4 regions of the Solwaraspora sp. WMMB762 genome follow, and region 1 is predicted to be linked to each of the others. Evidence: riboswitches for the same ligand, from Rfam matches in the RefSeq annotation. Region 1 holds a riboswitch; each other region holds the start of a gene.

Evidence for each region. Region 1 has a riboswitch for cyclic di-AMP ahead of ACN27J_RS20770 (NlpC/P60 family protein). Riboswitches for the same ligand answer to the same signal wherever they lie in the genome.
Region 2: another riboswitch for cyclic di-AMP. It lies ahead of ACN27J_RS30195 (NlpC/P60 family protein); the one in region 1 lies ahead of ACN27J_RS20770 (NlpC/P60 family protein).
Region 3: another riboswitch for cyclic di-AMP. It lies ahead of ACN27J_RS10925 (coiled-coil domain-containing protein); the one in region 1 lies ahead of ACN27J_RS20770 (NlpC/P60 family protein).
Region 4: another riboswitch for cyclic di-AMP. It lies ahead of ACN27J_RS23970 (coiled-coil domain-containing protein); the one in region 1 lies ahead of ACN27J_RS20770 (NlpC/P60 family protein).

What each region holds. Positions count from the first base shown of each region.
Region 1 covers NZ_JBMHMD010000001.1:4,668,463-4,670,655, forward strand. Annotated here, with positions in the region: gene dcd (dCTP deaminase) at 1-76, shown strand, start outside; gene ACN27J_RS20770 (NlpC/P60 family protein) at 237-1,175, opposite strand; cyclic di-AMP (ydaO/yuaA leader) riboswitch at 1,274-1,417, opposite strand; gene ACN27J_RS20775 (NlpC/P60 family protein) at 1,675-2,193, opposite strand, start outside.
Region 2 covers NZ_JBMHMD010000001.1:6,706,716-6,708,908, reverse strand. Annotated here, with positions in the region: gene ACN27J_RS30205 (DUF5753 domain-containing protein) at 1-152, shown strand, start outside; gene ACN27J_RS30200 (DUF6232 family protein) at 200-736, opposite strand; cyclic di-AMP (ydaO/yuaA leader) riboswitch at 1,212-1,343, shown strand; gene ACN27J_RS30195 (NlpC/P60 family protein) at 1,354-2,193, shown strand, end outside.
Region 3 covers NZ_JBMHMD010000001.1:2,477,019-2,479,211, forward strand. Annotated here, with positions in the region: gene ACN27J_RS10920 (cation diffusion facilitator family transporter) at 1-707, shown strand, start outside; cyclic di-AMP (ydaO/yuaA leader) riboswitch at 876-1,006, shown strand; gene ACN27J_RS10925 (coiled-coil domain-containing protein) at 1,074-2,147, shown strand.
Region 4 covers NZ_JBMHMD010000001.1:5,356,735-5,358,927, forward strand. Annotated here, with positions in the region: gene ACN27J_RS23965 (glycoside hydrolase family 65 protein) at 1-79, shown strand, start outside; gene ACN27J_RS23970 (coiled-coil domain-containing protein) at 150-1,166, opposite strand; cyclic di-AMP (ydaO/yuaA leader) riboswitch at 1,169-1,304, opposite strand; gene ACN27J_RS23975 (potassium channel family protein) at 1,561-2,193, shown strand, end outside.

The DNA.
Region 1 (2,193 bases):
ATCCCGGTACCAGGGGCAGCGTGGACCCACTCCGAGCCGGTCCTGGCAGCGGTGGCGCACCTGGCCGACCAGCTGAACCGGCTGGGCTGTTGGAGAGCCGGCGCACCGGCGGCGGAGAGGCGAAAGGCGCCCTCCCAAGCCGGGGGGAGACATGGGAGGGCGCCTTTCCGGTGGCCGGTGCTGCCGCTTGACGGGGGGATCAGCGGCACGCGCCAGGCCATGGGGAGGAGTGAGGTCTAGCCGGGCCTGCCGTAACTGTGCACACTCGAACCGATCTTGCGCATCTGCACCGGTTCACCCGCCTGGGAGGCGTGCACGATCCAGCCGTTACCCACGTACATGCCGACGTGGGAGAGCCCGCTGTAGTAGAAGATGAGGTCGCCGGGGCGCAACTCGTCCCGGCTGACGTTGGCGGTCACCTGACGCTGCCGGGCGGCGTTGTGCGGCAGCGAGACGCCGGCCTGCGCCCAAGCGGCCAGGGTAAGACCCGAACAGTCGTAGCTGCCCGGTCCCGCTGAACCCCAGACGTACGGCTTGCCGATCTGCGCACAGGCGAAGGTGACCGCCTTGCCGGCCGCCCCGCCGGGGTAGGTCGCCGGGCAGGGCGCGGGACGCAGCGAGCCGAGGGTGTTGGTCGAGCCGTACGCCTCCAGGCGCAGGTCCTGCAACCGGTCAACCTCGGCGTCGATCTCCTTGGCCTTCGCCGCCAGCTGAGCCTCGGTGCTGGTCAGCTCGACGATCAACTCGTCGAGCGGGGCCTTCTTCACGGCGTACTCGTTCTTGAGGTCGACGACGGCCTGCACGTCGCGGGCCTGCCGCCGGGCGAACTGGTCCAGCAGCTCGAGCTGGTCGGCGAGGTGGGTCGGCTTGCCATTGGTCAGGATCGCGTTGAAGACCGACGGACTACCACCCTTGTACGACCGGGCGGCGAACTCGCTGACCCGATCCATCGCCAGGTCGATCTGGATCTGCAGCGGCTTGATCTTCTTCTGCAGTTCGTCCGCCTGCTTCTTCTTGGCGGCGAGGTCCTGCCGTACGGCGTTGTGCCGTTCGATCGTCGGTTCGAGCTCGGCCCAGACCTCGTCGATCTGCGACTCGATTTCGGCGACGGTGGGCTGCGCCTGCGCCGGCGCTCCGACCAGCAGCAGACCGACGCCGGTGGTGGCGGCGATCAACGCGGTGAGTACTCGGCTAGGGTCGTGCGGCGTTTTTCGCCGATGGTCACGGCTGGACCACCGGAGGTATCGCCGAGGGGCGCTCGTAGCCACCGGACTCCTTCTCCCCAGACCGCCTACCGGGTTAGCTGACGGGTTCGGGCGGAAAGGAGACGCCCTACCGCAGGTGGCCTGCGGATTCACCCCAGGAGTGCCGTGGGTCCCCGGCTCGCCGTCAGACGGCGATTAGGCGGTGTCAGGCCGAGGTCAACCCGGTTGGTTGACGTCCTCCCGACTCGACGATCCCCAAGGGTAGAGAGCGGCGTTCTCGCTACGCAAGCGAGAACATGGACTATCTCATTGAGTACGCAGACGATTGCGTATCGTGCATAGGCTGCCATCGTTCAAGCGTTCGAATTTTGCCGGGCGGACCGGCCCGTTCATACCGGTCCGCCCGTACGTTCGGCCGACCAACGCGCGCCACTCAGATTGCCTCGGCGGGCTGGCTGACCTGCCGCGATCAGCCGACCCGCTTGAACCCGGCGAGCGGCATGTTGTCGATGTTCTCCATCTGCACGGGTTGACCCGCGCGGGGAGCGTGCACCATCAGGCCATTACCGATGTAGATCCCCACGTGATGCAGATCACTAAAGAAGAATACGAGATCCCCGGGCTTGGCGTTGGCGCGGCTGACCGAACTGCCCTGATTCCACTGAGTTCCGGTGTAATGCGTGAGGCTGACACCGGCACTTGCCCAGGCGTACTGGGTCAGGCCGGAACAGTCGAAGGCGTTCGGCCCGGTGGCACCCCAGACGTACGGCTTACCGAGCTGTGCGCACGCGGTGCGGACCGCGGTTCCGGCGGCTCCGCCGACCGACACCGCCGGACACGGGCCGGAGGCACCGGATCCGCCGGTGTAGCCGGTGGACTGGTACGCGGCGTTGCGCGCCCGTTCCAGGCGCTTGATCTCGGCGTCGATGGTCTTGCGCTGCTCGGCGAGCGTCTTGTCCTGTGCCTGCTGCTTCGTGATCAACTCGTC
Region 2 (2,193 bases), 2.0 Mb from region 1:
CTCTGGTCGAGGAGGTCATCGACCGGGCCGACGAGGTCCGGCCGTACCAGCATGTCTTCGACCGACTACGGGCAGAATCCCTGTCACCGGCCGACTCGGTGGCGATGCTGCACGACCTCGCCCGCCAACTGGACGGGCGAGACGCGGGCTGATCGACGTCGACCAGCCCGCTGGCGACCGCAGCGGCGGCCGGGCCCGCTCACCGCCGGTCGGGCACCCACGGTTCGATGGTGACCGGCTCGGACAGACCGGCCAGCCGGGACATTTCCCGGGCCCGCATCAACGCCCGGCTCACCTGGCCGTACTGGCGTTCGTCGTCGGTGCTGAACAGCAGCAACAGCAGTCCCTGGTGACGGCCCCATAGTTCGTACGCCCGCGGCCGCAACCGGTCGCCGAGCCAGGCGACCGCCACCGGCACGAACGCGGCCGCCAGCATCGCGAGGTAGGCACCCGCGCTGACCTCGTCCAGCCCGCGGGTGTAGCCGACGGTCACCGCGACCGCCGTCAGGGTCACGGCGGTCACCGCGATCACCCGGCCGGTGAGCCGGTCGCGGGCGCCCCGCGCGGTCCGGAGTTCGGTGAGGTCGCGGACGGCGAACCGCCGGCCGGCCACGACGAACCATTCACCGGTCACGCAGATACCGGGCTGCCGGTAGAAGGTCCGTCCGACACTGGAGCCGGGCCGGGCGGGCACCGGGGAACCGCGTCGGGGTGGGGTCTGGCGAGTAGCACGCATAGCTGCCTCCGAAGGGCTCGTGCGGCGCTTGACCTTGCGGGTCCATTGTGCAAACAGCAAGCTACTCGATGGAAGGTAGTCATTCTGCCACCTAGCAGAATGACGTACGGCAGGCCGCGTCCTGGATGGCGAATCGGACCTTTTGCACCTATTTATCCAGATAGCTTACTGACGACAACCGCGCAGACCGACTAATGACGCATTATTCGCAATTGATCAGGCGCTGTCCAATGACGACGCGCCGCAGTCAACCGGTCACGCGAAGGCAATAGGAATGTTGCCCAGAGCAGCCAACCGTCACATTCAGTAACCATCAACGGACTCCGGCCAGTTCCATGCCACGGATCACGATCGCAGCACTTTCCGGGTCGCGACCCTTGCGGCTAAGTTGGACCGGCTGGTCCGGTCGCCAGTCGCCGGGAAGCGGTGACGCCGGTCCAGTGCCGCCGAATCGCCGTCCCGAGATTATCTGACGTTACAAACAGTGATCTCACGGTTGCGATCCGGGGACCCATCGGCAACTGGGGTGAATCCGCGGTCCACCGCGGTAGGGCGAACTTCCCGCCCGAATCCGTCAGCTAACCCGGTAGGCGGCGAGGAAGAAGGGTTCTGCGTTCTTGTCAACAGCGCGGATTCTGCTGCGCACCCTGATGCTGACCGGCGTAAGCCTCGGCCTGGTGCTACCGGCTACCGCCGCGACCGCCCAGCCGACGGTCAGCGAACTCACGCAGCAGATCGACAAGGAATCCGAAGAGCTGGCCAAGGTCGTCGAGTCGTACAACCGGCTCAGGGAGGAGGCCAAGGCCACCCGGGCGGCGGCCGAGGAGATCGACGCCAAGCTCGGCCCGCTGCAGGCCGAACTCGCGGCGGCACAGACCGAGGTCGGTCAGATCGCGGTCAACGCGTACAAGACCGGCGGGTTGAGCACCGCGACCGCTCTGCTCGACGGCACCTCCGGCAGCTTCATCCACCGGCTCGGCACCCTCGACCACCTGGCCCGGGACCGGCAGCAGCGGCTCACCGAGTTCACCAGCACCCAGCTGACCTACCTGGCCGAGCAGGAGAAGCTGCAGGCGGCCCTGAAGAAGCAGGACGCCCAGGTCAAGGAGCTCGCCGACCGCAAGAAGAGCATCGAAGCCGACATCGACGAGCTGATGGACAAGCGGGAACGGGCCTACGGTGCCGCGAGCGAGACCGGCTCGTCGTACACCGGGACCGTCCCGTCGGTGTCCGGTGCCGCCGGCTCGGTCGTCGAGTTCGCGTACGGGGCCATCGGCAAGCCGTACGTCTGGGCTGCCAGCGGCCCGAACGGTTACGACTGCTCGGGCCTGACGCTTGCCGCGTGGCGTACCGCCGGCAAGAGCCTGCCGCACAACGCGGCGATGCAGTGGGACGTGGTCGCGAAGATCAACCGTGGTTCACTGCAGCCAGGTGACCTGGTGTTCTACAACGGTCTC
Region 3 (2,193 bases), 2.2 Mb from region 1:
CCGCGACCCGGCGACCGACCGGGGAGCCGCAGCGCACCTTCGGCCTCTACCGCCTCGAGGTGCTGGCCGCGCTGGCGAACGCCGTACTGCTCGCCGGGGTCGCGCTCTACGTCCTGGTTGAGGCGGCCCGCCGGTTCGCCGATCCAGAGCCGGTGACGGTCGGCCCGATGCTGGTGGTGGCGGTCGCCGGACTGCTCGCCAACATCGTCGCCTTCGCCCTGCTGCGCCAGGGGGCCAGGGAGAGCCTCAACGTACGGGGCGCCTACCTGGAGGTACTCGGCGACCTCCTCGGCTCGGTGGGGGTGCTGGTGGCCGCCACGGTGATCGCCACCACCGGCTGGTGGTACGCCGACCCGCTGGTCGCCGTCGGTGTCGGGGTGTTCATCCTGCCGCGCACCTGGCGGCTGGCCCGGGCCGCGCTGCGCATCCTGGTGCAGGCGGCGCCGGAGCATGTGGAGGTCGCCCGGGTCCGCAGCCGGCTGGCCACCGTGCCGGGCGTCTGCGACGTGCACGACCTCCACGTCTGGACGCTCACCCCAGGCATGGAGGTGGCCTCGGCACACCTGGCCGTGACCCCGTCAGCCGATGTCGGCACGGTGCTGCGGGACGCCCGGACAGCCCTGCACGACGAGTTCGGTATCGAGCACGCGACGCTGCAGATCGAGCCGCTGGCCCCCGCCGACTCCTGTGGACCGGCCGACTGGTGATTAGCAGATGCTTAAGTTTCGTGACCTTACCGCGACGTTGACAGCTACGATATACGTATATTTCTGTTTTTTCCAGACATAACATGGCTATCGATACCGGGACGGCAACCCGGGGAACCGGTAGTGTCGGCCCCGGTCTCCGCTCGGGCGGCGCCCCTCCGGCGCCTGCGGAGGCCGTCGCCTAATCGCCGTACGGCGAGCCGGGGAACCACGTACCTGGGGTGCATCCGCGTCACGCGGTAGGGATCTTCCGTCCCGAACCCGTCAGCTAACCCGGTCGGCGGCTGACGGAAGGAATGCACAGTGTCACGCACAGTCCACAGAAAAACCCGATCCGCGTTGTTGGCGGCGTTGACCGCTGCCCTGATGGCCGTCACCGGCACCCCGATCGGCTCGCCGGCCGGAGCCGCCCTGCCCGCGAACCGGCCCGACCGGGTCGACGACGAGGGAGGCACCGACAGCCTGCGCAAGGAGCTCGATGCGGCCTCGAAGGGCTGGATCGACGCCAAGGCGGCGCTCGACCACTCGAAGGGCCGGCAGAAGAAGCTGTCCGAGCAGCTCGACACGGTCGGTGCTGAGCTGGAGCAACGAAACAGGAACGTCGGGCACATCGTCGACCGCGCGTACCGCAACGGCAGGCTCGGCCCGGTCTCCGCGTTGCTCAACAGCACCTCACCGGAAGGGTTCATCGACCGGGCGGCGGCGCTGAGTGCGGTGACCGCCAACGAGGAGAAGCAGCTCCGCGAGCTGTACCGCACCCGCGACCAGGTGACCAGGTCCAAGGCTGCGATCGAGCATGAGATCCGGGAGCAGCAGAAGCAGGTCACCATCATGGACCAACGCCGGAACCAGGCGGAGCGGGCCTTGGCCGTCGCGGTCGCCGCCGAGAAGGAGGCGGAGGAACGGGCGAGGCAGCAGGCGGCGGAGGAGGCCGAGCGGGCCGCCGCCAGCGGATCCTCCGGCTCAGGATCCTCCGGCTCCGGGTCGTCGGGATCCGGGTCGTCCAGCGCGTCGGCGACCCCGGCCCCGCGCAACGCCAACGGCTCCTGGCCGGCCGAGTCGTGCAACGTCGACGACCCCACCACCTCCGGCTGCATCACGCCCCGTACGCTGCACGCCCTGAACCAGGCGAAGGCTGCCGGCTTCACCCGTTACGTGTCCTGCTTCCGCAACGGCAGCTCCGGCGAGCACCCCAAGGGCCGGGCGTGTGATTTCGCCGCCCAGCCCAACGGCTTCGGTGGAGTGGCGACCGGCGGTGACAAGAGCTACGGCGACAACCTCGCGAACTACTACATCAACAACGCCGACCGGCTCGGTGTGCTCTACGTGATCTGGTACAAGCGGATCTGGCTGCCCAGCAGCGGCTGGAAGACGTACAGCGGTGCAGGCGGCGACCCGTCCAGCGACCACACAAACCACGTGCACCTGTCGGTGTACTGACGTCGCGCGTACGGGGGCGGACGGCCACATCGGTGGCCGTCCGCCC
Region 4 (2,193 bases), 690 kb from region 1:
GCCGGCCGGTCCGGTCGGTCCGCCGCCGCAGCAGCCGACCGGCCGGTCACCGGTGCGCCGGTCGGCGCGTACCGACTGACGGCGCGTACCGACTGACGGTTCTTCGCGCGGTGCCGGACCGGCCCGGCACCGCGCGAAGCGAGGTCAGGTCACAGCAGGGACAGATGTACGTGGTTGGTGTGGTCGCTGTTCGGGTCGCCGCCGGCACCGCTGTACGAACTCCAACCGGTGGTCGGTGACCAGAACTGGCGGTACCAGATGACGTACAGGATGCCGAGCTTGTCGGCGTTGCGGACGAAGAAGGCGGTCAGGTTGTTGCCGTACAGCCGGTCGTCGCCGAAGGCGTCGCCGCCGAACCCCTGCTGCTGAGCGGAGAAGTCGCAGGCCCGCCCCTTGGGGTGCTCGAACGGTCCGCCGGGGCGGAAGCAGGAGACGAAGCGGGTGAAGCCGGCCTTCTTCGCCTCGTTCAGCGCGTGCATGGTGCGCGGCGTGATGCAGCCGCTCGTGGTGGGGTCGTCCAGACTGCACGACTGGGACGGCCAGGAACCGTCCGAGTTACGCGGAGCCTGGGCGGCGACCGGCGAGGTGGCCGAGACGAACCCGTTGGTGGCGACCGCGCCGACCAGTTGCAGGGCCTTTTCGGCCTCTTTCTTCTGGCGGGCCATCGCTTCGAGTTGCTGTTCCTCGCGGGCCACCTCGGCGTCGATTGCGGCGACCGCCCGGGCGGCCTGTGCGCGGGCCTCGTTGAGCTCCCGGATCCGCTTGTTGTCGTGCATGGCGATCATGTCCAGGCCTTCGGCGCGTTCCAGCAACGCGTCCGGGTCGGCGCTGTTGAGCAGGACCATCACCGGGGTGATCCGACCGAGACGGTACGAGTTGGAGGCGACCTGGCCGATCTGTGGGGTCAGCGCCGCTATCCGTTCCTCGACCTTTTCCAACTCGAGGTTGAGCTTCAACTGGCGTTTGCGGGACTCGTCGACCGCCGCCTTGGCTTCGACGTAGCCCCGGCCGGTCGATTCGAGCACTTCGCTGAGCAGTGGCGGGGCGCCTTCGTCGTCCGGATCCTGAGCGGCGGCCGGCGACGCTACGACGAAGCCGGCGAGCAGGGCGGCGACGGCGGCGAGGGCCGCGGCCGTCGGAATCCGCCGGCGGAGGGGTGCGGTCATCCTGTTCCTTTCCTTGGCCGCCGACCGAGTTAGCTGACGGGTTCGGGACGGAACGATCCCTACCGCTGGCGCGGATTCACCCCGGTGGAAACGTGGTTCCCCGGCTCACCCCGGAGGGTGATTGGGCGGCGGTCACCGCCGGCACCGGTGGGCGCCGCCTGGCGGAGACCGCCGGCAAGCTTACCGGATCGGTCACCGGCATCAACACCTCGACAATCCTGACTGAGCTGGAAAAATCCGTTACCGGGCAACGACTTTCGGTGATGTCCACTTTCTGCGTTCGGCGGCGTACGACAAGTCGTCAGGCGGGCCGGATTCGCTGCGCCGAGGTTAGCGGCTGACTACAGTGCGTATGAGGAAAAGCGGGAAAGTCGTAGCGTCGGACGGATCTTCGGTGAGAGATGACGATTCCCCGGTTGGGCCGCCGGACGCCGACAGCGTGGTGGTGATCGGCCTCGGCCGGTTCGGTGGTCAGGTCGCCCAGTCTCTGCTCCGCCTCGGCCACGACGTGCTGGGCATCGACGAGCATCCCAAACGGGTGCACCGCTGGTCCGAGCGGCTGCCGAGGGTGGTCGAGGCGGATTCGACCGATGACCAGGCGCTGCGCCAGTGCGGCGTCGCCGACTACCCCCGCGCGGTGGTCGGCATCGGCTCGGACGTCGAGGCCAGCATCCTCACCGTGGTGGCGCTGACCGAGCTGGGTGTCCCGGAGGTCTGGGCGAAGGCGATCACCGCCAAGCACGGCCGGATCCTCGCCTCGGTCGGCGCGCACCATGTGATCTTTCCGGAGGCGGCGATGGGTGACCGGGTGGCCCACCTGCTGGCCAGTCGGATGCTCGACTTCATCGAGTTCGACGACGGGTTCGCCATCGCCAAGGTCTGCGCCCCGCCGGACGCCGCCGGCCGGACGTTGGCCGAGTCCCGGCTACGTCAGCGGTACGGCATCACGGTGGTCGGGATCAAGGAGCGGGACCGGCAGCTGAGGTACGCGGGACCTGAGACGTTGATCCCGCCGGATGCGCTGCTG